3 regions of the Synergistes jonesii genome follow, and region 3 is predicted to be linked to each of the others. Evidence: riboswitches for the same ligand, from Rfam matches in the RefSeq annotation. Region 3 holds a riboswitch; each other region holds the start of a gene.

Region 1 (10,248 bases), on a different contig from region 3:
TATGCCAGTTGTTCCGGCATCCCGGCTCAAAGGTCACATTGAACGTCGGAATCTGCTCCAAAGTCAATGGAGCAAGGAAACTGCGCCCGATGAAATACTGCGCAAATGCCGTATTCGGCCTCCCGACCGGGAACACGGAAAGGTCGGATGGAACGCCGTCCGCCTCCGGCCGTTCATCCCCATATACTTCCTGAATGAGCGGAAATGTGCTCCACGCCTTCGGCCACCCGCAGTAAAACGCAAGCTGCGTGACGATCTCCACAGCTTCCGTCCTTGTGACGCCGTGTTCTCTGCCGAGCGCAAGATGAGATTTCAGCTGCGGATAAAGTCCAGCTGAGAAGAGCGCCGCAATCGTGATCATGCTGCGATCCCTTGCGGAGAGCTTATCCTCTCTTGACCACACTTCCCCGAACAGAACGTCGTCATTGAGCTGCGCAAATTTCGGAGCAAATTCCCCTAAGCGGTCTCTTCCAGCTGTTTGTTTCTTCATCATAGCCGCCTCCCCGTTAAATCCTGTCGGAAAGAGTTCGGCCTCTTTCCGATCTATTGCCATTCCTATGTAACCCAAGCCATAAAGCTCCGCAAAGCGCTAGTATACCCCGCCTGCCTCCGGCATCCATTTTGCGGGCTTTTACCATGTCAGCGCGTCAGGGCCCGCGTCCCGCGCGGGAAACATTTTCCGACGATCCACGTGAGCGCCGCCGTCGCCGCTATCACCGGCAGAGTCGCGCCTATCGGGCTGCCGGCGCTCATCAGATATCTGTAGAGCGCGAAGCCCGCGCCCCACAGCGCCATATTCCGCGGCGAAAAGGGCTGGGCCGAACGGTCCTCCCCACCCAGCAGGAAGAAGTCCGCCACCATCACCGCGGCCATAGGGGCGAAGACGGAGGAGATAAGGTAAAGCAACTCCTCGTAGCTCTCCGGGTCGGCGAATATCGCGATGAGAGTACCGAGCGCACACACCGCGATGCCCGCCGCCTTCTCCTTGACGCCTTTGAATATCACGTGGAAGCTGATGCCGGCCGAATAAGCGTCGAGGAAGGTCGTCGTGACGGTCGAAAAGGCGACGATGATTATACCTGCCGCCCCCATGCCAGCGCCGCTCATGATCTCGGCGACGTCCGCGCCTCCGGTGTAGATCGCGGCCCCGAGCCCGATGAAGTACATCCAGCAGCTGACGATCGAATAGATCGCACTGCTCACCGCGGCGCTCTTGCCGGGCTTTTCCGCGTCGCGCATATAGTCGGATATCAGCGGCAGCCACGACAGGGGCATCGCGACGGAAAGCTCGACCGCGTCGGCGAATTCAAGCGAGCCGCCCACCGCGTCGGCCTCTCTCCCGCCGCCGAATATGACGAACGAAAGCGTCAGCGTAAGGATGAAAAGCGCGGCCATCGCGACCTTGTTCACGCGCTCGAAATTTTTCATGTCGAGAACGATCCAGAGCGCTATCAGCGCGCCTATCGCGCAGCACCAGAGCGCGTTGTTCATTCCGGTCACGGGGTTGAGAATCAGCCCCAGCGAGATCGCGCCACCGGCTACCATCACGGCGGTCCAGCCAATCAGCTGAAGCACGTTGAGCGCGGCGAAAAATTTCGCGCCGCCGCGGCCGAAGAACAGCCCCGTGCTCTCCATAGCGCCGCACGCCGAACGCCCGCCTATCAGCGCCGCAAGATACATCAAAAAGCCTCCGGCGGCGTGCCCTATCACGACCGCGGCCATGCCCGCGCCCATGCCTAGCGGGGCCAATAGAGTCCCGGTGTATATCTCCGCTATAGACACCGCCGCGCCGAACCATATCAGCGCGTTGGCGTAAGTCGTCCTTTTCTCCTCCATCGCCGACACCTCTTACGAAAAATTTACGGCCGCCCCATAAGGACAGCCGTAAAAACGCACACGAGCTATTCTCCCTACGGCGGCATTACCCGCATCAGGTTCATCGGGTCGGGGCGTCGCCCCCTCTCAGCCTTAAAACAGGCTCCCCGTCTGCTGCGTGGAAGGAATCTCCTTCCGTTTGACCGTATTCTATCAGCTTTCTCAAATTTGTAAAGCCGATTTTACCGCGCCTGGGGGAACGCGGCGCGCGGAAGCGCCCGCCTCCCGCGCTCTCAAAAGCCCTTCCGTACGCCGCTTGTTTAAACCTGCCCGTTTTGCCGCCGCTACTCCACCGTCACGCCGTTTATCTTCACCGTCACGCCCGCGGCTTTTTTGAAGAGCAGCGCCTTTTCGCGCATGAACTGTGCCTCCGGCGGCTGTATTTCGTCGAGTTCGTACTCTCTCTCCAAACGCTTGTAGGTCTCCGTGCCGAGCCTGTGGTAGGCGAGGAATTCCATGAAGCGGAGTTTTTGGAGGCCGCTCACGTATCCCGCAAGTTTTATAAAATCTTCGTCTTCGTCGTTTATTCCCGGTATCAGCGGCGTGCGGATGACTATGCCGAATTTGTATGGGCTTCGGTCCGCCCGCTTTATGTTGTCCAGTATCTGCGCGTTGCCCACGCCCGTCAGTTTCTTGTGTTTTTCGGGGTCTATCTGTTTTATGTCCGTGTGGAGAAGGCTGATATAGGGCAGTATCGGCTCTATCTCCTCCCACGGCGCGCAGAAGCTGCTTTCTATCGCGCACTCTATGCCGCGCTCGCGGCAGCCGGCAAGCACTTCTTTGAGGAATTCCGGCTGTGAGAGCGGCTCGCCTCCGCTCACGGTCAGCCCGCCGCCGGAGTGGAAGAAGAAGAGTTCGTCTTTCGCTATTTCACGCACCGCTTCTTCCGCGCTCATTTTCACGCCGTAGCGCGTTATCGCGCCGCTGGGGCAGGCTTTCAGGCACTCGAAGCGGCCCGCGCATCTCTCCCGATCCGTTTTTATCCTGCCGCCCTCTATCGAGAGAGCGCCGTTGGGGCAGGCTTTTACGCATCTGCCGCAGAGGGTGCATTTCTCTTGTGTCATGCCGCGCTCCGGTTCGAATTTCTGCGATTCGGGGGTGGAGCACCAGAGGCAGCGCAGCGGGCAGCCTTTTAGGAAGAGGACGGTCCTGAGTCCGTCTCCGTCGTATATCGAGCTTCTTTCGAAGCGGAGCACTGTGCCGGAGGTTTTGTGCGGGCTTTCCATGTTTTTCCTTTTAGCCGCAGCTCATGCAGTTGACGGAGCTCTGAGTCGTGCGCGCTATTATGTCGTTCTGCACGTCTTTGCCCAGTTCGACGAAGAAGGCCGTGTAGCCCGCGACGCGCACGAGGAGGTCCTTGTATTCCTCCGGGTGTTTCTGCGCTTCGATGAGTTTTTTCTGGTCCACGACGTTGAACTGGATGTGGTAGACGCCGAGCGAGCAGAGCGTCTTGAGCATGCCCATGATCTGCTGTACACCGTTTTCGCTTTGGGCCATCTGCGGGTCGAGTTTCATGTTGAGCAGCGTGCCCTGTACGAAGCGGTCGTGCGGGATGTTCGCGACTGATTTGAGCACCGCCGTCGGGCCGTTGGTGTCTGTCCCGCCGTTGGGGCTGACTCCATCGGCGAGCGGCTTCCACGCGCGGCGCCCCGACGGCAGCGCTCCGACTTCTTTGCCGAAGGGGGTGTTGCCGGATACCGGCAGGATGCCCGGGGTCATCACGCCGAATTTGCTTCTGTAGCTTTCTATCTCGTCGGCGATGTAGCCGAAGAGTTCGGCCGCCAATTCATCTACATAAGCGTCGTCGTTGCCGTATTTCGGCGCTTCTTTGCAGGCTTTGAGGATTTCCGGCGCGTCTTCGAAGTCGCTCGCCAGCGCGCTGAGGAGCCGCCGCATGTCGCATATTTTCGCGTCGTAGACGAGCCGTTTGACGGCCGCGACGCTGTTGATGAGGTCCGCGACTCCTATGCAGATTATGCCGTTGCCGGTATTGTATTTGGCTCCGCCCCAGGCGTAGTCTTTCGCGTTTTCGATGCATTCTTCGAAGCTTATCGAAAGCGCCGGCACCGGACGCTCGAAGCAGATGTCGTCGATGATGTGGCTGGCCTTGACGGTCGTGCGTATCACGTAGTGCAGCTGGCGCTTGAGTGCGTCAAGGAAATCTTCGTATGTTTCAAAAGTGAGGGGGTCGCCCGTCTCGGCGCCGGCAAGCACGCCCGTCTTGCGGCAGCGCCCGTTCAAGAGCGTGAATTCTATGACGCTGCCGAGGTTGATGTCGGCGAGGGCAGAGTAGCCGCGGAGTTTGCCGGCGAGGTTGGTTTCTACGCAGCCGCCGGGGTTCCAGTTCCACGCTTCGTTGTAGGGGATGCCTTTGTTCATGAGCATCCTTATTCCCACTTCGTCGTTGTGGAAGGCCGGGAAGCCGGTGCCCATCACCATGAGGTCGACGATTTTGCGCAGGAATGAGTTGGGGTTTTTCGCCATGTTGTAGCGCACCGAGAGCGACGGCTGGTAGAGTTTGGTGTCCATGGTCGCCTGGATTATCATGTAAGAGAGCTCGTTCACCGCGTCGCGGCCCAATTTGTCTATGCCTCCGGCGCAGAGGTTCTGGAACATCGGGTAGCCTGAGGAGTATTCGGCCGTCTTTTCGTCCTGGAAGACGCAGGGCTCGGAGAATTTGACCCAAAGGCAGTCGAAGAGTTCCTGCGCCTCTTCCGGCGTGATGCGCCCAGCTTCTATGTCCGCCTTGTAGTAGGGGTAGAGGTACTGGTCCATGCGCCCGGGGTTGTAGGCCGCGGCGTTCTGTTCCATGAAGATGCATACCTGGTAGAAGTAGAAGGACTGCATCGCTTCGCGGAAGGTGCGCGGCGGGTAGGCCGGCACGCGGCGGCAGCTCTCTGCTATCTGACGCAGCTCGGCTTTGCGCTTAGGGTCTTTCTCTTCTCCGGCAAGGCGCTCCGCCTCGGCCGCGTAGCGCTCGGCGAGTATTTCCATCCCTTCGGCCGTGATCAGCAGCGCGTCGAGATACACTTCTTTCTCATAATCTCCGGGAACTGTCGCGTCGAGTTTCGCTTTGCGCTCGAGTATCCTCTTGCGCAGGCCTTCGACACCGTTGTCGATGAACCAGCCGTAGCCAGCCGTCACTTCGCCCCAGCCGCGGACGGCTTTCTTGTCGATGTAGAGCGCGCCGTTGTCGCGCAGCGCCGCCACGTCGGCGGGGATGCGCGCCAGCCACTCTTCGTAGTTGGAACGCCCCTTCCAGTACGGGCGGATGATCTCTTCGAAGTCCTTCTTGTCCTGCGGAAGAAGTTTGAATTTGTCGTATTCGCGCGTGTTGATGGTCTCGAGCTCGCGGTCGAGCACCGACCAGCAGACGTCCGCCGAGAGTATGCCTCCGCGGATCTTGCTGCCCGAGTTGCCCACTATGAGCTCGTCGTCCCATATCTTGACGCTCTTCTCGCTGCACTGTCTGCGAAAGGCCTTCGCCTTCCTCGTCACGAGCGCCTCCCCCTGCGTTTCGAGGAAGCTCTTCGTCAATATCACCGCGTCTTCGAGATCTATCTCCGGGTAGGTCTCGAACACTTTCTTCTTCAACCTGTTCACTCTTGCCATGTACTTGGGTTCTGTCGCCGTCATCTTCAGTTCCTCCCCTGTAGTTAAATACTCAGTTCAGCTCTTCGTATTCCGTTCTCGCTATGATCTCGTCCTGTGTGTTCGCGTTGAGCTCCGCGAAGTAGGCGCTGTAGCCCGCCACGCGGACGATAAGGTCGCGGTGCTCCTCCGGCTTGCGCCGAGCCTCCTTCAGATCCCCCGAGGAGACGACGTTGAACTGGATGTGGTGCCCGCCTAAGTCGCACCAGGCGCGGATATAATCCGCAAGAAGCGCCGCCGAGTTCGGAGTGTTCAGCACCGACGGCGAGAACTTCTGGTTATATAGGACCCCCTGCAGCACTTCTATATGGTCGAGCTTGCTCATCGAGAGCATAGCGGCCGTCGGGCCGCTGCGGTCGCGCCCGCCGACAGGCGAAGCGCCGTCCGAGAAATGCGTCTCCGCGAGCCGCCCGTCGGCCGTCGCGCCCGTCAGCTCGCCGAAGTAGACGTGAGTCGAAACAGAGTGCAGTTCCGGTATGTAGAAGCCGCCGCGCATACAGGGGTACCGCACGACCTCCTTGCAAAATATGTGCGCCGCCTCTCTGGCGATAAGGTCTACGTAATCGTCGTCATTGCCGAATTTCGGCGCGCCGCAGCAGAGCTTCCTGAGCTCGTCCGCCCCGGCGAAGTCGTCCTTCAGCGCGCCGAGCAGCTCCTCCGCCTTAGCGCTCTTGTCGTCGAATATGACCTTTCTGACCGCCGCCATCGCGTCCGACGCCGACGCGAGGCCGACGCCGAATATGCCCGAGAAGTTATACCTCACGCCGCCCTCCTGCCTCGTGAGGCCGCTGGCGATGCAGTCGTCTAGCAGCGCCGACGTGAAGGGCTCCGGCGCGTGCACCGCGTGCGCGCCGTCTATGAGGTCGTAGGCGCGGACGATGAGCTTGACGAAGTAAGCCACCTGCGCATCGAAAGCCTTCATCAGCTCGTCAAAGCTCTTGAAATCCGCAAGCTTCCCCGTATGCGGGCCGCACTGCTCGCCGGTCGACGGATCGGCGCCGTCGTTCAGCGCCAGTAGGAAGGCCTTCGGCATATTCACGTAGCCGCCGTTGGAGCGTGAGTCGCACGCGCCCTCGATGTCGGACTCGACGCAGTTCATGCAGTAGCCGCGAGCCTCTTCGAGCGTGGCGCCGCGGATCAAATGCTTGGGGATGATGCAGTTGTCGTTCATGATCGCCGGATAGCCGAGCCCGAGCTTTATCATCTCGCACGCCCGCAGCAGGGCCTTGTGGCTGACCTTGTTGTGATAGCGGAAGGAGAGCGAGGGCTGCGTGACCTTGGCGAGCGACGCGGCGTCCATTATCAGCTCCGTCAGCTCGTTGCAGACATCCTCGCCGCGCGGCCCCTGCCCCGCGAGCGTGATGTTTTGGAATAGCGGGAAGCCGGCGAAGGTGCGCGTCGTGACAGAGTCCATCAGCTTGATGATCGCGGTGCACTTGATCCAGATGTGCGCTATGAGCTCCACCGCCTCTTCGTCGCTGAGGCGCCCCTCCTCCTTGTCCTTCTTGTAATAGGGGTACATATACTGGTCGAAGCGCCCGAGCAGCATCGCGTGCGGATCGGCCTCGATCTGCGTCGCTACGTAGACGAGCCAGACCGACTGGATCGCCTCGCGGAAGCTCCCCGCCGGGAACTCCGGCACCTTCCTCAGCACCGCGGCGATGTCGCGCAGCTCTTCGCGGCGCTTCGCGTCGGAGCATTTTTCGGCGCGCTTCTCCGCCTCGCCGGCGTAACGGTGCGCAAAGGCTATCACAGCTTCCAGCGAAATCTTCGCCGCGCGCCAGAAGGCTATCTTGTTGCCGTCCCTCGCACGCTGTGGCTGGAAGGACGCCAACTTTGCGTCTATCTCGCCGATCATCCCGCGCAGCCCCTTCTCAAGGAGCTTCTTATTGTTCACGGCGATATTCCCGTGCGCCGTGCCCTGCGCGCCGACCGTGATCATATGGTCGGCGATCGCCTTCTTCGTTTCGTCCGGGACAAGCTTCGACGTCACGGAGTCGAGCGAAGAATCCTGCCAGCTTTCGAGGCACTTGCGTAGAATCTCCTTGTTCTCGTCGGTCAGCCCGATGGCGTCCGCCGGCCGCGTCGCGAAGGTGTCGAGGTCGGCGAGTATCCAGCGCGCGCCGAGCTCGGGACAGGCTATAGGCGAACGCGGCTTCGGCGAGTTGTGCCCGACGAAAAGCTCGCCCTCGTCGATGAAAAGGGTCATATTTTCCAGAATGTGGCGCAGCGCGTAGGCCCTCTTGAGCACCGGCGGCTCGCTTGCGTACTTCTTATACGCCTCCGTGACGAGCAGCGCGCGCTCCGGCAGGAGCTCGGTCGGGCATTCTGTGACCATGCGTTTTTTCATTCCGGAAATGCGTTTGATCGTATCGTTCCTGTCCATTGCGTTACATCCTTTCCTATCGCGCCGTTCTAAAAAACATTTATCTTGTATCCGCCCAAAATTTCTTTCGCCTTCGCCAATTCCGCTTCCGTCGGAGGCTGAACGTCCGGCAGCGCGTAGCTGCGCCCCAGCTCTCCGTATATGCCGACGCCGAGCCTATGGTACTTCAATATTTCAACGTCGGCCCATTTGCGGCACTTCTCGACGAAAGCGCCCAGAGCGCGCAGCTCCTCTTCGGAGTCGTTGACGCCGGGGACCATCGGGAAGCGGACGAGGCAGTCCTTGCCGCTTTGCAGCAGCCAGACGGCGTTCAGCAGGATGACTTCGTTGTCCCGGCCGGTGAGCTTTCTGTGCAGGGCGCCGTCCATCGCCTTTACGTCGAACTGGATAAGATCGGCCGCTTCGGCGACGCGGCGGAAAACCTCGGGAGAGGCGAAGAGCGACGTCTCGATAGCCGTGTGGACGTTGTGGGCGCGGCAGACGCCGAGGAACTCGACGGCAAAATCCGGCTGGGACAGCACTTCCCCGCCGGAGAGCGTTACGCCGCCGCGCGAACGGCGCCAGAAGGGGGCGTCGCGCCAGACCTCGGCGAAAAGCTCTTCGACGCCCACCTCGCGGCCGTATACCTTTTCATCAGTCAGAGAGCGCTCGGGCTCGAAGCTCTGCGACTGCGGGCTGCAGCACCAGACGCAGCGCAGCGGGCAGCCTTTGAGGAAGACGGTTGTCCTTATTCCCGGCCCGTCGTGTACAGCGTAATGTGCGAGATTGAAAATAACGCCGCGCGTCATCCGCCTTTCCTCCTTTTTGGCTCAACCAAAGGCACTACCAAAATCTGATTAAATTATAAATGAAAGGGCGTCCTTGTCAAGATAAAAGCTTCAAAAATCTCATGAATATTTCATGAAAATTATCATCGTTCCATTTTTTATCCGACGCCAAACTATAACATGGAAAATAACAAGACGCTACCCTTATCTTGTCGCCATGAAGGTATTTGATGCCGTTTTGAGTAATTTGGGAAATAAAAAAAGAATGGCATGGATCTTTTGAAACCCTACGCCATTCTATAAAATTCCCGTCTATAAACCGCAGTTCGAAGCGGCGGTCTGCGCCGCGGTTTACCCCGGCGGGACGCCCAGATCGGCTATTTGACTATCCTAACCCTGTGCATGCCGACGATCTCTCTTATGCGTTCAAGCGCTTCGTCGGTTATGCGCGTGTCGATGTCGATCACGGTATAGGCGTATTTATCGCGGCTCTTGTTTGTAAGGTTCGCGATGTTGATATCCTCCTCGCTCATTATGGCCGTGAATTTGCTGATCATGCCGGGAAGGTTGCCGTGCAGGCAGGCGATGCGCGATTCCGTCCTGCATACGCCGGCGTCGCAGTCGGGATAGTTGACGGAATGCTTGATGTTGCCGTTGTCAAGGTATTCCTGGAGCTCGCAGGCGGCCATCACCGCGCAGTTGTCCTCGGATTCGGCCGTGGAGGCGCCCAGGTGCGGGAGGACGACGGCGTTTTTCATTTTAACGGACTTTGCGGTCGGGAAGTCAGTGACATATACTGAGACATGCCCGCTTTCCAGAGCGGCGGCCAGATCGTTTTCGCTTACCAGCGTGTCGCGGGCGAAGTTCAATATTTTTACGCCCTTTTTCATCTTCGCGAGCGCCTCCGCGTCTATCATGCCTCTGGTCGAGGGCGTCGCGGGGACGTGGACGGTGATATAGTCGCACTTTTCATACAGTTCGTCGACGTTTTCGGAGTGGTGCACGTCGCGCTTTAAATTCCACGCGGAGCCTACGGATATATAGGGGTCGTATCCGTAGACTTCCATACCCAGAGATATGGCCGTGTTCGCCACCATGACGCCGATCGCGCCCAGCCCTATCACGCCCAGCTTTTTCCCCAGTATCTCGCGCCCGGCGAAGGCTTTCTTGGCTTTTTCGGCGTCTTTCGCGATATTCTCGCCGCCGCTGTTTTTTCTGACCCATTCGATGCCGCCGCTGATGTTTCTCGACGCTAAAAGCAGGCCGGCGATCACCAGCTCTTTGACCCCGTTGGCGTTGGCCCCAGGCGTATTGAATACGACGATGCCCATCTCAGAGCATTTTTCCAGCGGGATGTTGTTGACTCCGGCCCCGGCGCGGGCTATGGCGCGCAGGGATTTGGGGAAGTCCATCGCCAGCATGTCGGCGCTGCGGACGAGCACGCCGTGGGCGTCTTCGATTTTGTCCGTGATGGAGTATCCGCCGCGGAATTTCTTCAATCCGATCTCGCTTATGGGATTAAGGCAATATATTTTGCGGTTTTTCATATCGATATTCGGCCGTCTTCGC
Region 2 (10,248 bases), on a different contig from region 3:
CGCGCTGGAAAGCGGCATGTACGCCTGCATTTACACGGACAGCTACGACGAGGAGATCCCCTGCGCGAAAAAGCTGCTCGAGTTCTGCCGCGCAAACGAGTATCAGATATCCGGCGATTACATCTGCGAAATCCTGACGGAGTTCAACGTCTTCAACAAGGAGCAGCGTTCTATGTTCATGCGCCTGCAGGTCCCCGTCTCTTTTGAAATTAAGATTTGACCCTCACCTAACATTAGACATTATAATCTCCTTAAAACAACTTAAGGAGGTTTTTCACAATGAATAAGGTCAAGGTTGTACAGTACGGATGCGGCAAAATGGCGAAATATATCCTGCGCTACCTCTATGAGAAGGGCGCGCAGATAGTCGGCGCGATAGACGTCAACCCGGCCATCATAGGCATGGATATAGGCGATTACGCGGAGCTCGGCTTCAAGACCGGCGTAAAGATCAGCGACAACGCGGACGAGGTGCTCGACAACTGCGACGCGGATATCGCCGTCGTAACGCTTTTCAGCCTGGTCTCCGACTGCTTCGATCATTACGTGAAGTGTCTGTCGCGCGGCATCAGCGTGGTATCCACCTGCGAAGAGGCGACTTACTGCTGGACGACGGATCCCGTGCGCGCCAACAAGCTGGACGTGATCGCCAAAGAGCACGGCTGCACCTTCGTCGGCTCCGGCATGGAGGACTGCTTCTGGGTCAACATGGTCGGGCTCGTCGCCGGCGGCTGCCACAAAATCAGCAAGATCGAAGGCGCCGTGAGCTACAACGTCGAAGATTACGGGCTTGCGCTCGCAAAGGCGCACGGAGTCGACCTCACGGCCGAGGAGTTTGAAGCTCAGATCGCTCATCCCGAAGTCCTTGAGCCTTCTTACGTATGGAACAGCAACGAGGCGCTCGCTCAGAAGCTCGGACTCTCCATCAAGAGCCAGACGCAGAAATGCGTGCCTTATTTCCACGACGGAGATGTTTATTCCTCAACGATGGGCAAGACGATCCAGAAGGGGCGCTGCATCGGCATGGCCGCCGTCGTCACGACGGAAACCTTCCAGGGCGTCACGCTGGAAACTCAGTGCATCGGCAAGGTCTACGGCCCGGACGACGGCGACATGTGCGACTGGAAGATCACCGGCGAGCCAAACACGGAATTCCACATCGTGAAGCCGGCCACCGTCGAACACACCTGCGCGACGATCGTCAACCGCATCCCGAGCGTGCTTCGCGCGCCCGCCGGACTGGTGACGATGGATCAGCTGGACGAGATTCAGTATCTCGCCTACCCGATGGAACACTACTGCTGATAAAAATCCGATCGAACGCAGGGCTTTCGACCGCCGCATCGAGCGCAGCGCGACGGAAAACATGCGGCGCGGCTTTCAGACAAAGCCGCGCCCTTCGATTCATTCGTTTCTTATTTTTTCGGTGCGGCGCCGTTTTTATTTTTCTGCTCTTTGCCCCACGAATCTTTCAGCGAGACCGTAAGGTTGAACACCGGCTTTTCCGGCGTCGTATATTTATCGGCGCAGAAGTAGCCGTGGCGCAGGAACTGGAATTTATCAAGAGGCGCCGCGGCGGCCGCCGACGGCTCGACGAGCGCGCCTTCTACGACGACGAGCGACTTAGGGTCAAGGTAATCCTTGTAGTCCTTGTCCTCTTCCATGTCGTTCATGTTGCGCAGGGTGAAGAGATGCCCGTAGAGGTTGACGCGCGACTTCACGGCGTCGCCGCTCCAGACCCAGTGCAGCGTGCCCTTTATCTTGCGGCCGTCGGGCGCGTCGCCTCCGCGGCTCTTCATGTCGGCTGTGCAGCGTATCTCGGCGACATTGCCGTCGGCGTCTTTGACGACTTCGTCGCATTTGATTATGTAGGCGTGCTTGAGGCGCACTTCTTTGCCCGGCGACATGCGGAAGAAGCCCTTGACCGGCTCTTCCATGAAGTCGTCGCGCTCGATGTAGATTTCGCGTCCGATTTTCAGCGTGCGGCTGCCGGCGCCCTCATTCTCGGGGTTGTTCTCGGCGGGAAGCTCGTCGACGAAATTTTCCGGCCAGTTCGTGATGACGACCTTGAGCGGACGCAGCACGGCCATCGCGCGCCGCGCGCTCTTGTTCAGTTCCTCGCGCAGGCAATACTGTAGCAGTTCGACCTCCACCATGCTGTCGGCCTTTGCGACGCCTATCTCGCGGCAGAAGCGGCGTATCGCCGACGCAGTGTAGCCGCGGCGGCGGAAGCCGCAGATCGTCGGCATCCTCGGGTCGTCCCAGCCGTCGACTACGCCGAGCGTCACGAGCTCGTGCAGCCTGCGCTTGCTCATAACGGTGTAGGTCAGGTTGAGTCGCGCGAATTCGTACTGATGCGGCACTTGCGGCACGTCCACGTTTTCGATGAACCAGTCGTAGAGCGGCCTGTGGTCCTGGAATTCGAGCGTGCAGATCGAATGTGTGACGCCCTCTATCGCGTCTTCGAAGCCGTGCGCGAAGTCGTACATCGGGTATACGCACCATTTATCGCCGGTCCTGTGGTGCGCGCGCTTCAGTATCCTGTAGATGACTGGGTCGCGCATGTTCAGGTTGCTGCTCGCCATGTCGATCTTCGCGCGCAACACGCGCGAGCCTTCTTCGAATTCTCCGGCCGTCATTCTCGCGAAGAGGTCGAGGTTTTCCTCGACGCTGCGATCGCGGTACGGGGAATCGACGCCGGGCTTCGTCAGCGTGCCGCGGCTCACGCGAATCTCTTCGGCGTTCTGGTCGTCGACGTAGGCCTTTCCGCCCTTTATGAGGTCGACGGCCCATTCGTGGAACTGGTCGAAGTAGTCGGACGCGTAGCAGAGTTTAGCCCACTCGAAGCCCAGCCAGCGGACGTCTTCCTCGATCGCTTCGACGTATTCCGTCTCTTCCTTGGTCGGGTTAGTGTCGTCGAAGCGCAGGTTGCATCTGCCTCCGAACTGTTCGGCCATCCCGAAATTCAGGCATATGGATTTGGCGTGCCCTATATGAAGATAGCCGTTCGGCTCGGGAGGGAATCTCGTCGTTATCTCTTTTATCTTGCCTTCTTCAAGGTCTTTGGCGATTATCTCCTCTATGAAATTCTGGTTTTTGTTTTCAGCCGCCATTCTGCCGCCTCCTCATCAATATTTTTCTAAGTACAGGCTCAGTATTTTCTCAGGCTCTTCCGCATCAGCCGATAACGAGAAATATGATAATGCAATTAAGAATTCAAGTGAATAGCTCCCCTGATTAAAAACGGAAAAATTTTCTGCGGCAAGCCCCGCTATGCCGACTCCGCCGTAAAAGGAGGGCGATTTCTTCCCCTGCGCGCAGGAGCTCGCAGCGATGATCGCGGGCTTTTCGGCGCACGGCGCGAAGGCTTCGCAAAGCGCCGCGCGCACCCTGCGCGGCATGTTCCCCGCGCCGTAGCCTTCGAGGATGATGATTTTCCGCGGCGAAAAGAGGGGCAGCGCCGCGGGGTGCAGCTGTATCAGCTCCATCCGCGCGGCGGCTTCGCACCAGTCTACGACGCCGAGAGCCGTGTTCTTCCACGCGCGCGGCAGAGTCCCTCGCCCCGTAGCGACATAGGCCGCGAGCGCCGAGGAATTTTCTTTGTGGACGAACGCGCCCGCGTAATCTTTTCCTGCGAAGTGCAGAAAAACGCCGCTTTTACCGGAAGAGAGGCTCTTCGCCGCACCGCGCAGGTTCTCTTCTCCGTCGAAATCGGGCGCGTCAGGCGTCCTCTGGCTGCCGGTCAGCACGACGGAGACTCCGGCCGGCGCCGTCAGCGAGAGCCACGCGGCGGTGTAGGCCATCGTGTCTGTGCCGTGGACGACGAGAAATTTTTTCACGCCGCGCTCGGCCTCTTCGTTTATTTTTTTCGAGAGGGCGAGCCACTCGGCGGGTGAAACGTCAGAGCTGTCGACGCCGGCGCAGCCGAACATTTGACATATCTCGCAGCGGCAGCCCTTTGCGTTCAGGATCTCTTCGGCCTTCGAAAGCACGCTGCGCGCGGCGCCCGCGTCCGGCAACACGCCGTCGCCGCGGTCGGCGGAGAGTATCGTGCCTCCGGTCGAGATCACAAGGACCTTTTCCATCAGAAGAGCGCAGCCTCCTGGGAGAGGAGCAGCCCCTCGTACCAGAGCAGCGCCATCGACGCCGCAAGCAGCAGCGGCATCGCCGCCTCGGCGTATTTTTCCGGCGTCCTGCGTTCGATGAAGTTCATCGCGAACTGACAGAGCGGCACGACGAAGAGCCTCGCAAGCACCACCGCCAACCAGAACGCCGCGAAGCTCAGCGCCTGTCTGTACCATGCAATTCCTACGCCCTCGCCGATGTTTTCGATGATGTTGTGCGGGAAGAAGACGAAAACGACGACGGATATTATGATGAAAGAGCGCGCTATCGACCAGAGCTGAAGCAGCGCGCGCGGGGCTCCTTTGAAATCCGGCATCTCCGACGCCTCGAAGAGCTCGCTGCTCTCGGCCGTACCCCTGTGCGGTATCTGGCTCAATATGATGAACGCGAAGAGCAGAGAGCCGCATATACCGAAGGGGGACATCGCGGAAAAGCGCCCGACGACCGAGAAGGAATTGAGGCTGAAGGGGTCTCTGTCGACGCCGTTCTGCGTGAAGAAGAAGGAGAGGGAGGCGGCGGAGGCCGCGAGCGGAACGAGCAGCTTGAGCGCGGCTTTAGCCTCGGCCGCGGCGAAATCGAGCCCCTCCTTCGTGCCGAGCGAGCAGAGCGCCGCTACGGCGAAGGCCTCGGAGAGCAGAAGCAGCTGCGCCATCTGTATTATGTCGGCGCCGTTGTCGATGATCGGGATAAAGGTGCAGAAAGGCAGGCTCGCGCAGAGCGTCACAAGAGAAGCGGCGGCAAGCGCCGGAGCGTAAATGACGACCTTCGCCGCAGCGCGGCCCGGCAGGGACGCCGGCTCGCGGAAAGCCGCGCGCAAGGCCGCCTCGGGCAGCGCCGGGAGGGCTCGCCCCATTTTTCTCATAACGAGCGCCGCAAGGCGCTGATAGAGCCTGTCGCTTTTTATCGCCGCGGAAAATACGAACGTTATCAGCAACAGCGCGACGAAGCAGTTGAAGAGCAGCGGGAAAATATCATTCATAACAGTCACCCCAGGAAGACGGCGATCACAAAGAGCAGGAAGAGCGCGCCTATTCCCAGCAGAGGGCTGAAGGGCAGCGCGAGCCACGGCTCGATGCAGTTTTCAAGGAAGGAGCGCACTCCTGGGCGCGAAAAGGCTCCGATCGACTCGGCTGCCGCACCGCCGCGGAAGTCCACGCCGTGCTTCAGCGCGCGCCTGACCGCGAAGGAGAGCGCGGCGGCGGCGACAAGAAAAAGTACCAGCCATTTCAGCAGATTCCACGCGAAAAACCCGGTCGAGATACTGAAAAACATCATCCATCCCTCCCAGCCGGCGAAAGGGAGCGCGGAACAGTCCTGTTTATCAGAGATTCCACGGAAGGAGAGACGGAATCGGCGAATATCCTGCCGGGCGTCAGAGTCGCCGCGGCAAAGATGAGCAACAGCAGAAAGATCGGCAAGAGCGCCGCGTGGACGCCTTCGAAATCCCCCTCTCCGTCCCCTTCTCCGCCGGACGCCGACAGGGCCAGCACGAAACGCAGTGCGGCGAAGAATATCGCCGCCGTCAGCGAAAACAGCAGCAGAGTGAGGAAGGGGCTTATGAAATTGGCCGAGCGAAGCAGCAACTGTCTGCCCTCGTAGCCGATGAAGGGCGGCAGACCAGCCGTTATCGCGACGAGCAGCAGCAGGAACGACGAAACAAAGGGGAAGCGCTTGAAAAGCCGGCCGTACCGCCAAAGTTCCGCGCCCTTTCCATCCGGTTCCTTCAGAAAGACCGTGACGATCGCGAAAGCCGCGGAAAGGGGCAGGAACACAAGCCACAGCGAGATCATCGACTCTATCGCGTCCACGCCGTAGAGCGCGGCCCTTTCGGCGCTGAAGGAGCCGTCCATAGCGACTCCCATCGACACGAGGATGGCGCCCTTCACACAAAATATCAAAGAATCCATAAAATTCGACGGCTCAGGCTCCTTCGAAAGCACGGCGAGCGCGAGGAACAGCAGCGCGACGCCGAGCATCATAAAAAGCAGCGGGACCTTCTGCAGCCCGCGCATCGGGCCGTAAAGCGAGAAAACGACGCGGAAGACGATGAAGAGCGTCGCCTGCGTCCTTATGCCGAAAAAGCAGTTTTTCGCAGCTTCGTCGAGGAGGGGCGAAGGTTTGACGAAGATGTAGAGCAGCGGCACGACGAGCAGCACGAAGGCCCACAGCGACGCCCGAGAGGGCTCTATCACGGAGGCGAGCACGCTGATATTTGTGCTGCCGTAGCCGCTTCTGAGAATCATCGCGCCGGCGAGGAACATAGCGAGCAGCAGCAGCCGCGAAAGGTAATAGAAGAGATGGCGCCTGCGCCGCCGCGCCCTTCTCGCGTAAAAGCCGCGGTAAAGCCCTGTGACGCCGAGCTGCGTTATCATCAGGAAGAAGAAGAGCGAAAGTAGGTTGTTTAGGAAAAATATTCCCTGTATGCCGGCGCAGGCAAGAAGAAAGAGCATTATCACGCGCGGCGTTATCGGCTTTCTGCGCTCCGCGAGGGCGCGCAGCCCAGCGGCGAGCGCGACGAAGCTCATCAGCGCCGCCGACGTCGCGCCGAAGGCGTCTACCCTCAGCGCGGCCTGCATCTTTTTGCCGCTCTCGGGCGAAAGCACGTCGCTCCAGCCGCCGCCGGTGAAAACGTACAGCTGATCGGACGCGCCGCTTGCATATTTCCATATCAGCGCCGAAATAAGCGCGCCCGCGCAGAGCAGCAGCAGAAATGGCAGCTTGCAGCAGAGGCGCGGGAGCTCTACAGGCTTGCGGGTCCACTGTGCGATAAAATCGTTATATAAAATCAAAAGGCCGTATGCGGCCGCGCCGAAAAGAGGAAGCGCAAAGGCCAGCACGGGCAGAGGCATCGTCTTGAAAATAAGGGGAAAATCCATAAACTCACCTTTCCTGCGGCGCGGACCGGCGCTTGAAGAATGTGCGGGCGGCGGGCGCGTCTTGCGCATACATTATAGCAAAGAGCCGGCTTTTTTTCCCGCGCACCGGCGGTCCCTTCACCTCTGCGCACAGGGCGGACCGGCGCTATTATATAGTCATTTGCGATTTAGCGCCTTGGTAAAAAGCGCATATTCCGCTTTCAAATTTTCTCTCTTCGCGGAAAGCAGGAGGCGCGCCTAAGCGCAGCCCCTTTTCGGCGCATATACTTTTAAGCGGCGGCGCTCTTGCCGCGCCCTAAATTATCTGCGATTCCACGAGCGCCGCGGAGATACGGCTTGCGCTTATTTTCGTTCTGCGTCCGTACCATCCTTCAGCAAAAAACGAGCCGCGCGTGCGCAGCTCGTCGTTTTCGACGCCGGCAAAGACCAGCGGAATATCCATATTTTAAGCGCGGATTCAGCCAGTTTCCTTTAAATGCCTGTCTATAAACGCTTCGACTTCATCCTCCTTTATCTCGAGGGCTTCGACGAAAGCCGCGTTCAACCTGTCGTTGGCGCGCTTCGCGTATTCGGCCTCGAGCGCGACCTCTGTCTTTCCGGCACCGCCGCCCTTCCTGAAGCGGCGGCTCTTCGCCACTTTCAGTCGCTCGAACGGGTCCTTTTTAGAGAGCGCCCTCTTGTAAAGGTCTATTCTTCCCTTGCTGCTTGGCGCGTTCAAAAGCGTAATGTACGGTATTCGCTCTATCGGCTCCAGTGCGTCTTCTCTCGTCATCCTCGGCGTCTCTCCTCCCCGTCAGGTAATTTACGATATAGGGGATCACGCCGTCGCGGCGCAACCCGAGCACGAAGGCGAACTCCTCCTTGACGCCGCGCTCCGCCGCCGCGAGAATCTTTTCGTCGCACGCACGGAACTTTTTGCCGCTTTCGCGCATCTCCGCCTTGTGCACATGCAGGATTTTTATAAGCCAGAGAATTTTTGAAATATCCCTGCTCTTAAGCACGTCCTCGAAGACGGCCGTTCGGCTTTCGTCGTTTTCGATCCACTGTGCGCCTATATCCTCGGATTTGTCGATGACGGAAAGTATTTCGTCGCGCGAAAGCAGAGGGCGCAGCTTTTCGCAGCTCCCATCCATATGCACCGGAAGATAGAATTTCGCTTTATCATCGTAAACCGAATTCATCACGTAATAGAGCCTTTCTTCCATATCGCTGAACTTTTCCGTCCTAATGTCGTTTATCCTGCATATTCCGTTGCCGGCGTACACGACACAGTCGCCGACGCTGAATCCATTACCATTAACCGCGCATTTGCCGGTCCCCATCGTCAACCCCCCTGTATATTATTTGAGATTATCCATAGAATTATTTTATCTATCAGTAATCGTCAACAGCCAAAATCAAACGCGCGCTTAAATCAAATATTCGCATATGTCGCACGTTTCTAATAAATTATATCAATTTTACGCGAAAATTTCAAAGTATATATCAAATTTTTTTGTATACTGTAAACGCTTATATTCAATCAGGGCGCGTATATATGTAAAACGCGCGGAAAGGGACGAATAGGACGGAAGAGAAAATCCGAAGCGCTGACGCGAGCGGCAAATATTCTGCGCCGAGCGGGTTGACACGGGCAAAATTTGGCGCAATAATACGGGAAACTCCGGGGGAGCTGTAAAGCTGAGAGGAAGCGCGAGCTTCGACCCCAGACCTGATCCGGTCAATGCCGGCGTAGGGAGCGAGACCGATGACGCACAAGAAGCCCCGCTCGAGCAAGAGCGGGCTTTTGTTTTTGGAAGGCAGCGCTCTACAGCCTTAAGTGAAGAAGATAAATGTTTTCTGAAAGGAAGGATGGCAATGCGGCAGGGAATATACCGCGGGATAGCGATGTCGATAGCGGGAAGCGATTCGGGAGGCGGAGCCGGGATACAGGCCGACCTAAAGACCTTCGCCGCCCTTAAGGTCTTCGGCACTACCGCGATAACTGCGGTAACGGTGCAAAACTCGATAGGCGTGACGGGGATACACAGCGTGCCGCCGGAAATAATCAGAACTCAGATACTCTCGGTAGGCGGCGACTTCAAGCTCGACGCCGTCAAGACGGGGATGCTCGGCAACCGCGGTGCGGTGAGCGCGGCGGCTGCGGCGCTGCGCGAACTCCGCATCGAAAAGATAGTAGTCGACCCGGTGATGGTCGCGCAGAGCGGAGACACTCTGCTGGAAGAGGACGCGGTCGACGCAGTGAAAAAGCTCATCGTGCCGCTGGCCGCGATCGTAACGCCGAACCTGCCGGAAGCGGAAAAGCTGGCCGGCATGAAGATAAGCGGCGTGGACGACATGGCGGAGGCGGCGCGCGTGATAGCAAAGAGCGGCTGCGGCGCGGTGCTGGTGAAGGGGGGGCATCTGCCAGGCGAGCCTGAGACGATAACCGACGTGCTTTACAACGGCGGCAAAATATCTTTGCTGCGCGACAAGAGAATCGACACGAAGGCGAACCACGGCACGGGCTGCACGCTGAGCTCAGCGATCGCCGCGGAGCTCGCGGCCGGCTGCCGCCTCGAAGAAGCGGTGGGGCGCGGCAGAAAATATCTGCGCGCCGGACTGCTCAACGGGGTTACGGCCGGGCACGGCGCGGGCTGTCTCGGGCACGCCGTCGAGATGCCGTGGATAGAGGCAGCGCATGCCTGAGCCCCTCGTATATCAGATAACGAACGCGGTGTCGGCGCAGCTTCAGGCCGACTGCGTCGCACTGCTCGGCGGCTCTTCGATAATGACGCGCGCGCTGCAAGAGGCCGAAGAAAGCGCGGCCGCCTGCGACGCGTTGTTGATAAACACCGGCACGCCGCCGGAGAACGCTCTCGAACTCTACAGGAGCGCCGCGCGCGCCGCATCGGCGCATAACGCCCCGATGGTGCTCGACGCGGTAGGCTGCGGCTTCTCAAAATACCGCAGCGCGGTTATACGCACTCTGCTCGAAGAATTCCGCTTCTCCGTAATAAAGGGCAACGAAGCGGAGATCGGCGCGCTCTGCGGCGCAAAGACGGCTCCGCGCGGCGTCTCCTGCGGCGGCGCGGTGGAAAACGCCGCCGCGCTGGCGGCGGCCTGCGCGGAAAAATATCGCTGCGCCGCCTACTGCACCGGGAAGTACGATCATCTGTCGGACGGGAGAAGAAACTTCCGCGTAGGCGGCGGCTCGCCTCTGCTTCACGCTACGAGCGGTACTGGCTGCGCCCTTGGCAGTGCTACG
Region 3 (10,248 bases):
GCCAATACTACCTTTCCTTTTCTCTCCGCCGCCATTTTGCATTCCTCCTGGATATTCCTTAAAATTAAAAAAAAGCCCGTCCCTGTCCGATTAGGAACAGGGACGGGCGAATTTACCCGCGGTGCCACCCTGGTTGACGCTGAAACATGTCCACTTGATCGATCATGCTCCGGGGCGCGAAATTGTGATTCTCTTTGCGAAAAGCGCTTTCAGCCTGTGGCGCTCTATCTCTGTCGCCGAGCGATCGAATTTATAATCCCGTCATCGCACACTAACATCTGCCTACGGAAGTCGATTCGTCGTATACGTCTTACATTCTCGGCGGCTGCAAAGCTCACAATAACACCCCTCCTTCGCTGCGGTCTAAAAAACTTGTGTGGTATTTTACCATTTGAATTGTATTTGTCAACCTGTTACGAAACAAAAAAAATAATTTAACTTCATACACAAAATAGTTCATTTTTTCTTCGTCAGGGCGCCGAAAATTTCGGACTCCATCGGCGTTCGCTTCGCCGCTTCGTACGCATCGAACGCCGTCACCTCAAGATGGGCTGGCGTTATCGAAATGTAGCCGTGCGCGACGGCCCAGACGTCGGTCTCCCTCCTCAGCTCGTCGTGGATGCTCCCTCCGACCCAGTACGCTTCGCCGCCAAAGGGGGTCTTGACGACTGTGATCTTGTCATGGTAGCGGCGCGTGCCCTTCTTCGTCACGCGGACGCCGGCGATCTCCTTAGCGGGCAGGTTCGGCACGTTGACGTTGTACATCACGTCCGGCTCCATAGGATGCTTTTTCAGCCACTCGGCTATTTTAAGTCCGGCGTCGGCGGCGGTCGCGAAATGTTTTTCCTCCGAACGCGAGCCGCAGAGCAGAGAGAGCGCGATAGAAGGATAGCCGTATATAAGCCCTTCGAGCGCAGCGCATACCGTACCGGAATAGGTGAAGTCGTCGCCGAGGTTCGGGCCACAGTTTATTCCGGACAGAAGCAGATCCGGAACGAAGTTCAGCACTTCGACTCCCATTATCACGCAGTCCGTAGGCGTGCCGTCGCACGAATAGGCGGCAAAATCGCCGCCGAGCGCCGCGCCGTCGACTTTATTTATCTGCAGGGGCCTGTCCATCGTCATAGAATGCCCCGAGGCGCTGCGCTCGCGGTCCGGAGCGACGGCGAGCACCTCGTAGCCCGCCGCGCTGAAGGTCTTCGCGAGCGTGCATATGCCCTCGGCGAATATCCCGTCGTCGTTGGTGATGAGTATTTTTTTCATCGCGGCGCTCCTACACGAGCAAAAGCCTGAGAAGCAGGGACATTATCGGCTGCATTAGGTAGGGGAAGACGTTCAGCACGATGAGGGCTAAGATGATGATCATCCCGTAGCGTTCGAGCCAGAAGTAATATTTCAGGCAGGAGGGCGGCAGCAGCACATAGAGTATGCGCGAGCCGTCGAGCGGCGGTATCGGCACGAGGTTGAAGGAAGCGAGCCCGAGGTTGATGATTATCATCAGAAGTATGAACTGCTGAGCCCCCCAACTCCCGAAAAGCGCCGGAAGGAAGTTCACGAGCTGCGCGCATACGAACGCCGTCAGAAAATTTCCGGCGGCCCCGGCAAGGCTGACGATCACGATGTCGCGCCTCGGATGTTTGAAGTATCTCGTATCGATCGGCACAGGCTTCGCCCAGCCGATGCGGAAGAGCAGAAGGCATATCGCGCCGACCGGGTCGAGATGCGCGAGAGGGTTCAGCGAAAGCCTTCCCTCGCGCTCGGCCGTCGGGTCGCCGAGCAGCCTTGCCGCATAGCCGTGGCAGTATTCGTGAAATGTTATGGCCCACAGCACGGCCGGGAGGCTCAAAAGAAGATTCGCCAGGCCGGCCTGCGAAAATATATTAGTCAGCATCGAAACACATCCCTGTTCTCATAGAGTTCACGAGGGATATTTTAACACGATAGAGGCTTTTGCCCTACAGCGAATCATTCATCCCACAGCCAATAGAAGCCGAGGCGTCCGCTTCCGCACGACACGAGCGCGTCCACTCCGTCCACGAGCCTGTTGCTGAGCGCATAGGGAAACGCGTAGCAGAGCTCCACGCTTTCGAGCGGCCAGCGCGCGCCGCGGATAGAGACGCCTTCGCACCTTTCCGAAAAGGATATCAGCGAAAGAGCTTTCGGCTTTCCGTCAAAAGTAAATTTCATTTCCTCCGCGCCGGCAAGCAGCGCGAGCCCCTCGCGTTCGTCGGCGACGCAGAATGGAACGTGCGGCGCGGGGAAGTTCAAAAATGAGATGACGACGCTCCATAAATGGTCGAATCTGCCGCCCCACGCGCCGGTCAAAAATATTTTTTTCGCGGCGTTTTTATTTCTTTCGCAGAATATTTTAACGGCCAGTTGAAAATCCGTCAGCTCTTTGTCGCTTGGGAATTTTTCACACGGCACCCCAAGCGCCCCGGCCCACTCCCAGCTTTCGCGCGCGGCGCTGTCGCAGTCGCCGATCAGCATGTCGGGGATCACGCCGGCTTTGCGGCATATCTCGACGCCGCGGTCAGCGGCCCACACCTCGCGCCCCTTCGCCGCGGCGGCAAACCACGCGGCGTCGGGCTCTCTTCCTCCCAAAACAAAAAGCGCAGAGCGCTGCGCTTTTTCTCCTTCGCATTCTATCGCGACATGCGGAATGCCTGTCTTCTGCAAAGCGGACGCCCTCTCCTATTTGAATTTTTCGAGCCTCGGCATAATGATATACACCGCGGCGACCAAAATCAATATCTCAGGCAGAGCGTAGCTCGCGTTGTAGCCTATCGAGTAGAGCCACACGCTCGCGCCTTCCGGCGCGTAGGAGGCGAAAAAGACGACACCCGAGAGGACGGCGGCGCAGAAAGAGGCGAAGCAGGCGCATATAACGCCGAGCCATTTTTTGTGCGGGAAAAATCCCGCTATGCCGATGAGCCCGCTCGCCACCGGATAATCGAGCAGAGCCTGCAGCGGGTGCACCACGTAGCCTCCCAGCAGAAGGCGCAGAGCTCCCGCCGTGACGCAGACGAGGACTCCGTAGCGCGGCCCGTGCCTGAAAGCGAAGACGATAAGAGGCAGCAGCTTGAGGCTGACCGAACCGCCCTGCGGCATCGTGAAAAGCTTGAAATAGGAAAGCGCTATCGACAGCGCAATAGAGAGCGCTCCCTCCACAAGGACCTTTGTAGGAATTTTCATCGGTGATTCCCCCAGATAAAAATTACACCGGAGATGAAAGGGATCGTTTGGATTTCCTGCATCTTCCCTGCGGCGGCATTGCCCGCGTCAGGTTCAAAGGGTCATGACTCGCGTCGATTTCTCAGTCTTTCGACTCCCCCGATGTTGGAAATGTTTTAACAGGACGCTTCCGATTTGTCAAGCTCGCCTTCCGAGATTTTCCTCCAAAGAGAGCGCGCCTTCTCGCGCCACTCCTCTTCGCTCCCGTCGTTCACCAGCAGGCAGTCGGCGCGCGCGATCTTCTCCTCGCGCGGCAGCAGATGAGCCTCGCGGCGCTCTATCTCGCCCGCGCTCCAGCTGCGCTTCGCGTTCCTCCCGACGCGCTTTTCAAATCCGCACGCGGCGTAAACGACGAAATCGACGAGCTTTTCGTAGCCGCCTTCGTAGAGCAGTGGAATCTCCGCGACCACGACGCCGCCGGCGCTCCTCGCCTGGGAGAGGATATTCTCCATAGTTTTCTTGTGGAGCAGTTTCGACGCGAAGTCGTACTCAGCGTCGTCGCCGAATATCTTCGCCGCTATCTTCGCGTACATCTCTTTGCGCGGCGCGTCGAAAAAGCCTTTCCCCCAGCGCTCTTCGGCTTTGCGCCTGATCTCCGGGTCGTCCCACAGCGCGCGCGCGACGCTGTCGGCGTCTATCACGTGCGCCCCGCACTTCGCCAGTTCGCCGCAGAGCGCGCTTTTACCAGCGCCAACGTCTCCCGTTACCCCTACTATCGGCATGATAGGCTCCCCCCTGCGCATCGTCTTCTAACACCCTCACATCGCGCGGAACCTCGCCGATGAAGCGCGACATCGGATTCCGCTGAATCCCTCCGAAGAGCAGGCGGCTCGATGCGCAGCTCATAAAGAGCCGCTCCCTGGCGCGAGTCATTCCGACATAGCAGAGGCGTCGCTCTTCGGATATGCCGTTCTCCTCCTCTACGCAGCGTGCGTTGGGGAAAATGCCCTCTTCGAGCCCCGTCATGAATACTATCGGAAATTCGAGCCCCTTCGCGGCGTGGAGCGTCAGCAGATTGACCGCGTCATCATCCTCCTGCGCGGCATCTTGGTCCGTCACGAGGGGAATCTCCGCCAAGGCCTGAGCCACGTCGCACTCTTCCGGCACGACCGACAGTATTTCAAGAACGTTGCCCTCGCACTCTTCCCAATCGTCGGGATATGCCCCGGCCAGATACCCCCTGTAGCCGTTCGCGTCGAGTATCGTGCGCACAGCGTCCGATATATCGTCGGAGCTTTCAAGTATCGCGAGCATCTCCGACGCGAGGGCCTTAGCGCCGAGCCCCTGTTTCCCCTTCAGCCCGCCGCCCTCCTCGCGCACGCGCTTCCACAGCTCGGCGGCCTCTTCCTCCTTCATCCGGGCTATCGCTTCGCCGAGCTTCTCCGCGCTCTTTTTGCCGAGGCCGCGTGCGGGGATGTTCGCGACGCGCGCCAGCGAAAGCGCGTCGCGCGGATCGACCGCAAGCCGCAGCATCGAGAGGACGTCTTTGACCTCGGCGCGCTCGTAGAACGCGACGCCCCGTATCACGCGGTAGGGCAGCGAGCGTTCGAGCAGCGCCTGTTCGAGCCCGCGGCTCAGTGCGTTCACACGGTAAAGGACCGCCATTTCTTTGTAGGCGTAGCCGTCGTCGTGGAGCGACTCGATCTTTTCCGCAATCCACTCGGATTCCTTTTCGTCCGTCAGATGGCGCCGGAGGTATATCGGGCGACCGCGTTCCGCCGCGGTCCACAGCTCTTTCGGGTGCCTGTCGTCGTTGTTTCTGATGACGCCGTTCGCGCCGTCGAGGATGTTTCCGCTGGAGCGATAGTTCTGATCCAGAATCGTCATCCTGGCTCCCTTGAAATCGCGCTGGAAATTCAAAATCATCGACATATCGGCGCCCCGCCAGCCGTAGATGGACTGGTCCGGGTCCCCCACGACCATTATCTTACGCCCGCCTTCGATCAGGCAGCGCAGAAGAAGATACTGCGGCTGATTGACATCCTGATATTCGTCGACGAGCACCCAGTCGAGACGCGCACGCTCCGCTTCGAGCACATCGCGGTTCGACGCGAGTATGTGCAGCGGCAGCACCATCAGATCGTCAAAGTCGAGCGCGCGCTGCGCTGTCAGATGCTTCTGATATTCGTCGTATAGGGAGCGCCAGCGCTCGGATATTTTCGGCTCGCGCGTCACGGGGTTCGCCTTCGTCTTAGCCTCGGAGATCATATCGAGCGCGCTCGCCGCCTCGAGGTTTTTGGGGTTTATGTTGAGCTCGGCCATCGCGCGCTTGACGACGTTCTTAACGTCTCCCCTGTCGAATACGACGAAAGGGTAAGGCGCTCCGGCCTTCGACAGCGCCTCGTGATACCTGCGGAGGAAGCGCAGCCCGTAGGCGTGGAAGGTCGATATCTCAAGCCCCTGCAGCTCGCCGCCGAGTATCGCGGCGGCCCTCTCCCTCATCTCGCGAGCGGCCTTGTTCGTAAAGGTCAGCGCGAGTATGCGCCACGGCCTGACGCCCTTCTCCTCTATGAGATACGCGATTTTAGTCGTAAGCACTTTCGTTTTTCCGCTGCCGGCTCCGGCGAGCACTACCTGAGCTCCGTCGCAGTACGTTACCGCCTCGCGCTGGCGCGGGTTGAGCGCTCCAGTCATTCTACAAACCATAGCCACACGTCCTTAACATGATGCGTTATAACGATAAAATTACAGCCTGTCGCGCCGCCGGTCAAGCGATAAATTTCCCGCGCGTCCAAACGGCATAAAAAATCCCCTCACGGGGAGGGGATATTCTGCGCTGTAAACCTGCCGTTGAAAAGCGTGCGCTCTATTTGGGTTCGAGCAGCCCGTAGCCGCCCTCTTCCCTGCGGTAAACGACGTTTATATCTCCGCTTTCGTCGTTCTTGAAGATAAAGAACGAATGCCCCAGCAGCTCCATCTGCATCGTCGCTTCAAGCGGCGTCATGACGTCGACCGTAAACTTTTTTATCTTTACTATTTCGCGCTTCGGTTCTTCTTTCTCGGCCTGCTGCGGTAAAAGCTCCGGGTCGATATCGAAGGAAATATCCTGCACCTTCATGCGCACTTTGTCTGTGAGATAGCTCTTATGTCTCTTCACCTGGCGTTCGATATTCTTCAAAGCCTTGTCGAAGGCCTTGCGAAGGTCGGGAGCGTAATCTTCTCCGCGCATCACGACGCCGTTCACGTTCGAGGTGATCTCTACCACGTTCATGCCTCTCTTGTAATTGAGCGCGACCTGCGTGTCCAGAATTCGATCGAAAAACTTTTCGATCTTGAAGAGCTTCTTCTCCATATACTCCTTAATGTCACCGGGGAGTTCGACATTGCGCGTAAGAAAACGTACCTCCATAGCAACTCCTCCATTCTTGGTGCGATATTAACTTACTGAAGTTATTCTACCATGTTATTCAAATTAGCTCAAATATACAAATATCGTAAGAAATCAGATTTAGCGCGCATCTCCGCAGCTTCAAAGGAACGAAACTGCCCGCCGCGCGGTGGAGGTTTATATTTCCGCGTGCCGACCGAGCCCGCGCCGACCTTCATCGATGAGCGCAAAAAATGCGGGTACCGGAAGCTCTTCGTTCCCGGCACCCGCGCGTTAAATAATTTTTTGCAAGCCAAGCGCCTATTTCTCTGCGGCGAGCCTGGCGAGCCACGCATCGATGTCGCGGGAGAGCGTGCCGCCTCCGCCGTAATGCACGGAGAGCGCCTCGCATATCTCCGAGTCGGGGCACAGCTTCGCTATGGCGGAGACGCTCCGCCCGAGGCGTCCGCCTCCGTGGCTGCAGAAGGGGATTATCTTCTTGCCCGAGAGATCGTACTCCTCAAGGAAGGAGGCTATCGGCATCGGTATAGAGGCCCACCAGTTCGGATAGCCAAGATACACGGTGTCGTACTTCTTAACGTCCGCAAGCTTCGAGAGGAGCTTCGGACGCGCGTCCTTCTGCTGCTCGTCCTTAGCGCGCGCGAGACAGGCGTGATAGTCGCTCGGGTACGAATCGACGATGGTTATCTCAAAAAGGTCGCCGCCGGTCCTACGATGAATCTCCTTCGCTATGTTCGCGGTGTTGCCCGAATAGGAGAAGTAGGCGACGAGTATGTTTTCCCCCCGACCCGCCGGCGCCGCGTGCGCCGCCGCGGCGGAGAGGAGAAACGCCGCGAGCACGGCCGAGACAATTTTTTTCATTGCAGTCAACTCCTTACTTCACGTTACGCGCGACGCGGAAGCCGATATTGTAAACGCGCATATCGGGAGGCATCGCGCTTCTGTACGCCGAGCGCAGATGTTTGCCGAAATCGTTCCAGCCTCCGCCGCGCGCGACGCGCCAGCGCCCCTTTTCCGCGCCCGAGGGATCTTTACGCTCTCCATCGTACGCGCCGTATATATCCCAGCACCATTCGCCGACGTTGCCGTGGACGTTGTAAAGGCCGAAGCGATTCGGCGCGAAGCTGTCTACCGGGACTGTTTCGCCGCGGTATTCGCCGCCCTGCCCGTCAACGTAGGGGTACGTTCCGTAATAGTCGGCTTCCTCAGGCGTGATGTTCGCGCCGGTCCAAAAGGGCGTATTCGTCCCCGCGCGGCACGCATATTCCCACTCGGCCTCGGTGGGCAGCCTGTAGCCGTCGGCTTCCTTATTCCAGCTGACGCTTCTGCCGTTCACGGCGTAGGCCGGCGTCAGCCCATCCTTCCTGCTCAGCGCGTTGCAGTAATTCACCGCGTCGTACCAGCTGACGTTCTCGGCCGGTAGGTTGTCGCCGCGGAAGGAGAAGTCTTTTTCTCCCATCAGCTCGCAGTACTCGCGCTGCGTCACCTCGTACCTGCCGATGTAAAAGTCGCTCACCATTACCTCGTGCGCGCCTTCATCCTTTTCGCGCCACGCCTCCGACGAAGGGCTGCCCATCCGGAAGGCGCCCTCCTTGACCAGTACGAGCCCTCCGGCCGCGTACGCCTGTGCGGCAAGCGCCAGAAGAAACAACGCCGCCGCGAAAATTTTTCGCATCGTCATTCCTCAAATATCCCTCCAATGCCGAGAGCCGAAACGCTCTCCAAAGGTCGTTTCGCGGTCCTATAAAAAGCTCCGCGTCCGTCGGCGTCCGCCCGCTTCCTTCGTACGCTTCGCCGGGGCCGCAAAAGCGGCGCCGTATAGCAGAGCCGCTGAAAAAAGCACTGCGCCCGATAAAATTTTCATCGCAGCACCTACTGTATATACCGCGCTGCCGCTAGCTTTAAAACATTTTAACAGTTTGAGCCGGCTCAAAGTCAACGAACGCTGCTTTACTCAATCACGCATGAGCTCCGTCCTTCGCGCTCTGAAACTCCTGCCAGTCACAGCGGCCGTTTTCGGCGTGGTAAGGACAATATTCCACTTATTCATCTAAATGTCAACGACGTTCGTTTAAAGCTGAAACTTTCTAAGCGGGCCGGCCAAAATCGCCACGCCGGAGCCAAACCCATTTTTCATTCTCCACGGCGCTTAAATTCGGATTTTACAAACTTAAGGCGTTGTATTATAATGTCCCAACATTTTTATATTTATGCGAAAAACCGCAGCGATGTGAACGGAGGCATAGAGATGAAGTTTTCAAAAAAAATACTTAACATCAAACCGTCCGCGACTATGAGCATCTCGGATATGGCAAAGGCAATGAAGGCCGAGGGCAAACCGGTCCTCTCCTTCGGCGCCGGAGAGCCTGACTTCGGCTCGCCTGACGCGGCAAACGAGGCTGCGATCGAAGCGATCAAGCGCGGAGAATCCCATTACACGCCGACCGCCGGCATAGCCGAGCTGCGCGCCGAGGTCTGCAGCTATTATAAGAAGCGTTTCGACCTCGACTACGCTCCGAATCAGGTGATAGTCGCGCCGGGAGCTAAACCCGTGCTCTACGAGGCGATGCAGGCGCTCGTCGACGACGGCGACGAAGTCATACTCTTTGCCCCGGCGTGGGTCAGCTACGTCGAACAGATACATATGGCCGGAGGAAGAGAAAAGGTCGTCGACACGATATCGACGAATTTCCTGCCGACTAAGGGAAACCTGCTCGCCGCAATCGGGGAAAAGACGGTCGGCATAGTGGTCAACTCGCCGTCGAACCCGACAGGCGCGATCTATCCCGCGGAAATTTTGAAGATGATCGCAGACGTAGCGCGCGAAAAGGACCTCTGGATTATCTTCGACGAAGTATACGAACGCCTCGCCTACGCGCCGGCAAAGCACGTGAACATACTGAACGCCGCACCCGAGGCTAAGGAGCGCGTAATTCTGATAAACAGCGCGAGCAAGACCTACGCGATGACGGGCTGGAGGATAGGCTACGCGATCGGCCCTAAGGAAATAATCTCAAAGACGAACGCGCTGCAGACCCACCTGACGTCGAACGCGTGCTCGATAGCGCAGTGGGCCGCGCTCGGCGCGCTGAAGAACGCAAACGGCGACGCCGAGAAGATGCGCGCCGAGTTCGAAAAGCGCCGCCGCGTGATAGTCGACATGCTGCGCGACATGCCTTACGTGAAGGTAAAGGAGCCGGAAGGAGCTTTCTACGTTTTCGCGGACATACGCGGCTGCCCGATTCCCGACGATATGAAATTCTGCGCCGAGCTCCTCGACAAAAAATATGTCGCGGCCGTCCCGGGAAGCGCGTTCTTCGCGCCGGGCTTCCTTCGCCTCTCCTACGCCTGTTCGATGGAAAACATCAAGGCCGGCATGACGAGGATGAGGGAATTCATGGAGAGCTTGAAAAAATAAAACCCTTCACACAAGAGGCGCGCCAGCATCCGCGCGCCCTTTTATGCCGGCGCCTCCACTACGCTCTCATCGCAAAACTCAGCGTTTGAGGAAAAGATCGACTATCTCCTTCAGCGCGGAAATCTTCAGCGTTTCTATCGGGTATGCTTCCTTAGGCGTGCGGCGGCTTATCACGGCCCTCTTGAAGCCGAGGCGCTCCGCCTCCTTTATCCTCATATTCGTGCGCCCGGCGGGACGCACCTCTCCCGCCAGTCCGACCTCGCCGATG

Evidence for each region. A riboswitch is a leader RNA that binds a small molecule or an ion and turns the genes downstream of it on or off. The one in region 3 is predicted to bind thiamine pyrophosphate.
Region 1: another riboswitch for thiamine pyrophosphate. It lies ahead of cytX (putative hydroxymethylpyrimidine transporter CytX); the one in region 3 lies ahead of thiT (energy-coupled thiamine transporter ThiT).
Region 2: another riboswitch for thiamine pyrophosphate. It lies ahead of thiD (bifunctional hydroxymethylpyrimidine kinase/phosphomethylpyrimidine kinase); the one in region 3 lies ahead of thiT (energy-coupled thiamine transporter ThiT).

Annotation. Positions count from the first base shown of each region.
Region 1 is NZ_JMKI01000012.1:41,710-51,957, reverse strand. Features, by position in the region: gene EH55_RS03810 (carboxymuconolactone decarboxylase family protein) at 1-490, opposite strand, end outside; gene cytX (putative hydroxymethylpyrimidine transporter CytX) at 640-1,836, opposite strand; TPP riboswitch at 1,889-1,995, opposite strand; gene EH55_RS03800 (glycyl-radical enzyme activating protein) at 2,160-3,101, opposite strand; gene EH55_RS03795 (glycyl radical protein) at 3,112-5,511, opposite strand; gene EH55_RS03790 (glycyl radical protein) at 5,540-7,912, opposite strand; gene EH55_RS03785 (glycyl-radical enzyme activating protein) at 7,942-8,700, opposite strand; gene EH55_RS03780 (phosphoglycerate dehydrogenase) at 9,057-10,178, opposite strand.
Region 2 is NZ_JMKI01000002.1:175,419-185,666, forward strand. Features, by position in the region: gene EH55_RS00785 (MerR family transcriptional regulator) at 1-220, shown strand, start outside; gene EH55_RS00790 (NAD(P)H-dependent amine dehydrogenase family protein) at 280-1,305, shown strand; gene EH55_RS00795 (glutamine--tRNA ligase/YqeY domain fusion protein) at 1,416-3,113, opposite strand; gene EH55_RS13200 (asparaginase domain-containing protein) at 3,129-4,085, opposite strand; gene EH55_RS14315 (hypothetical protein) at 4,085-5,104, opposite strand; gene EH55_RS00810 (hypothetical protein) at 5,110-5,397, opposite strand; gene EH55_RS00815 (proton-conducting transporter transmembrane domain-containing protein) at 5,397-7,001, opposite strand; gene EH55_RS14320 (hypothetical protein) at 7,297-7,443, opposite strand; gene EH55_RS14325 (hypothetical protein) at 7,459-7,638, opposite strand; gene EH55_RS00825 (CarD family transcriptional regulator) at 7,664-8,323, opposite strand; TPP riboswitch at 8,657-8,757, shown strand; gene thiD (bifunctional hydroxymethylpyrimidine kinase/phosphomethylpyrimidine kinase) at 8,859-9,689, shown strand; gene EH55_RS00835 (hydroxyethylthiazole kinase) at 9,682-10,248, shown strand, end outside.
Region 3 is NZ_JMKI01000036.1:16,391-26,638, reverse strand. Features, by position in the region: gene EH55_RS08115 (argininosuccinate synthase) at 1-35, opposite strand, end outside; gene surE (5'/3'-nucleotidase SurE) at 457-1,263, opposite strand; gene EH55_RS08105 (site-2 protease family protein) at 1,274-1,891, opposite strand; gene EH55_RS08100 (thiamine diphosphokinase) at 1,966-2,679, opposite strand; gene thiT (energy-coupled thiamine transporter ThiT) at 2,695-3,195, opposite strand; TPP riboswitch at 3,242-3,345, opposite strand; gene EH55_RS08090 (dephospho-CoA kinase) at 3,351-3,956, opposite strand; gene EH55_RS08085 (ATP-dependent helicase) at 3,916-5,880, opposite strand; gene hpf (ribosome hibernation-promoting factor, HPF/YfiA family) at 6,041-6,583, opposite strand; gene EH55_RS14210 (flavodoxin) at 6,863-7,423, opposite strand; gene EH55_RS14205 (formylglycine-generating enzyme family protein) at 7,437-8,243, opposite strand; gene EH55_RS08065 (pyridoxal phosphate-dependent aminotransferase) at 8,811-9,980, shown strand; gene radA (DNA repair protein RadA) at 10,059-10,248, opposite strand, start outside.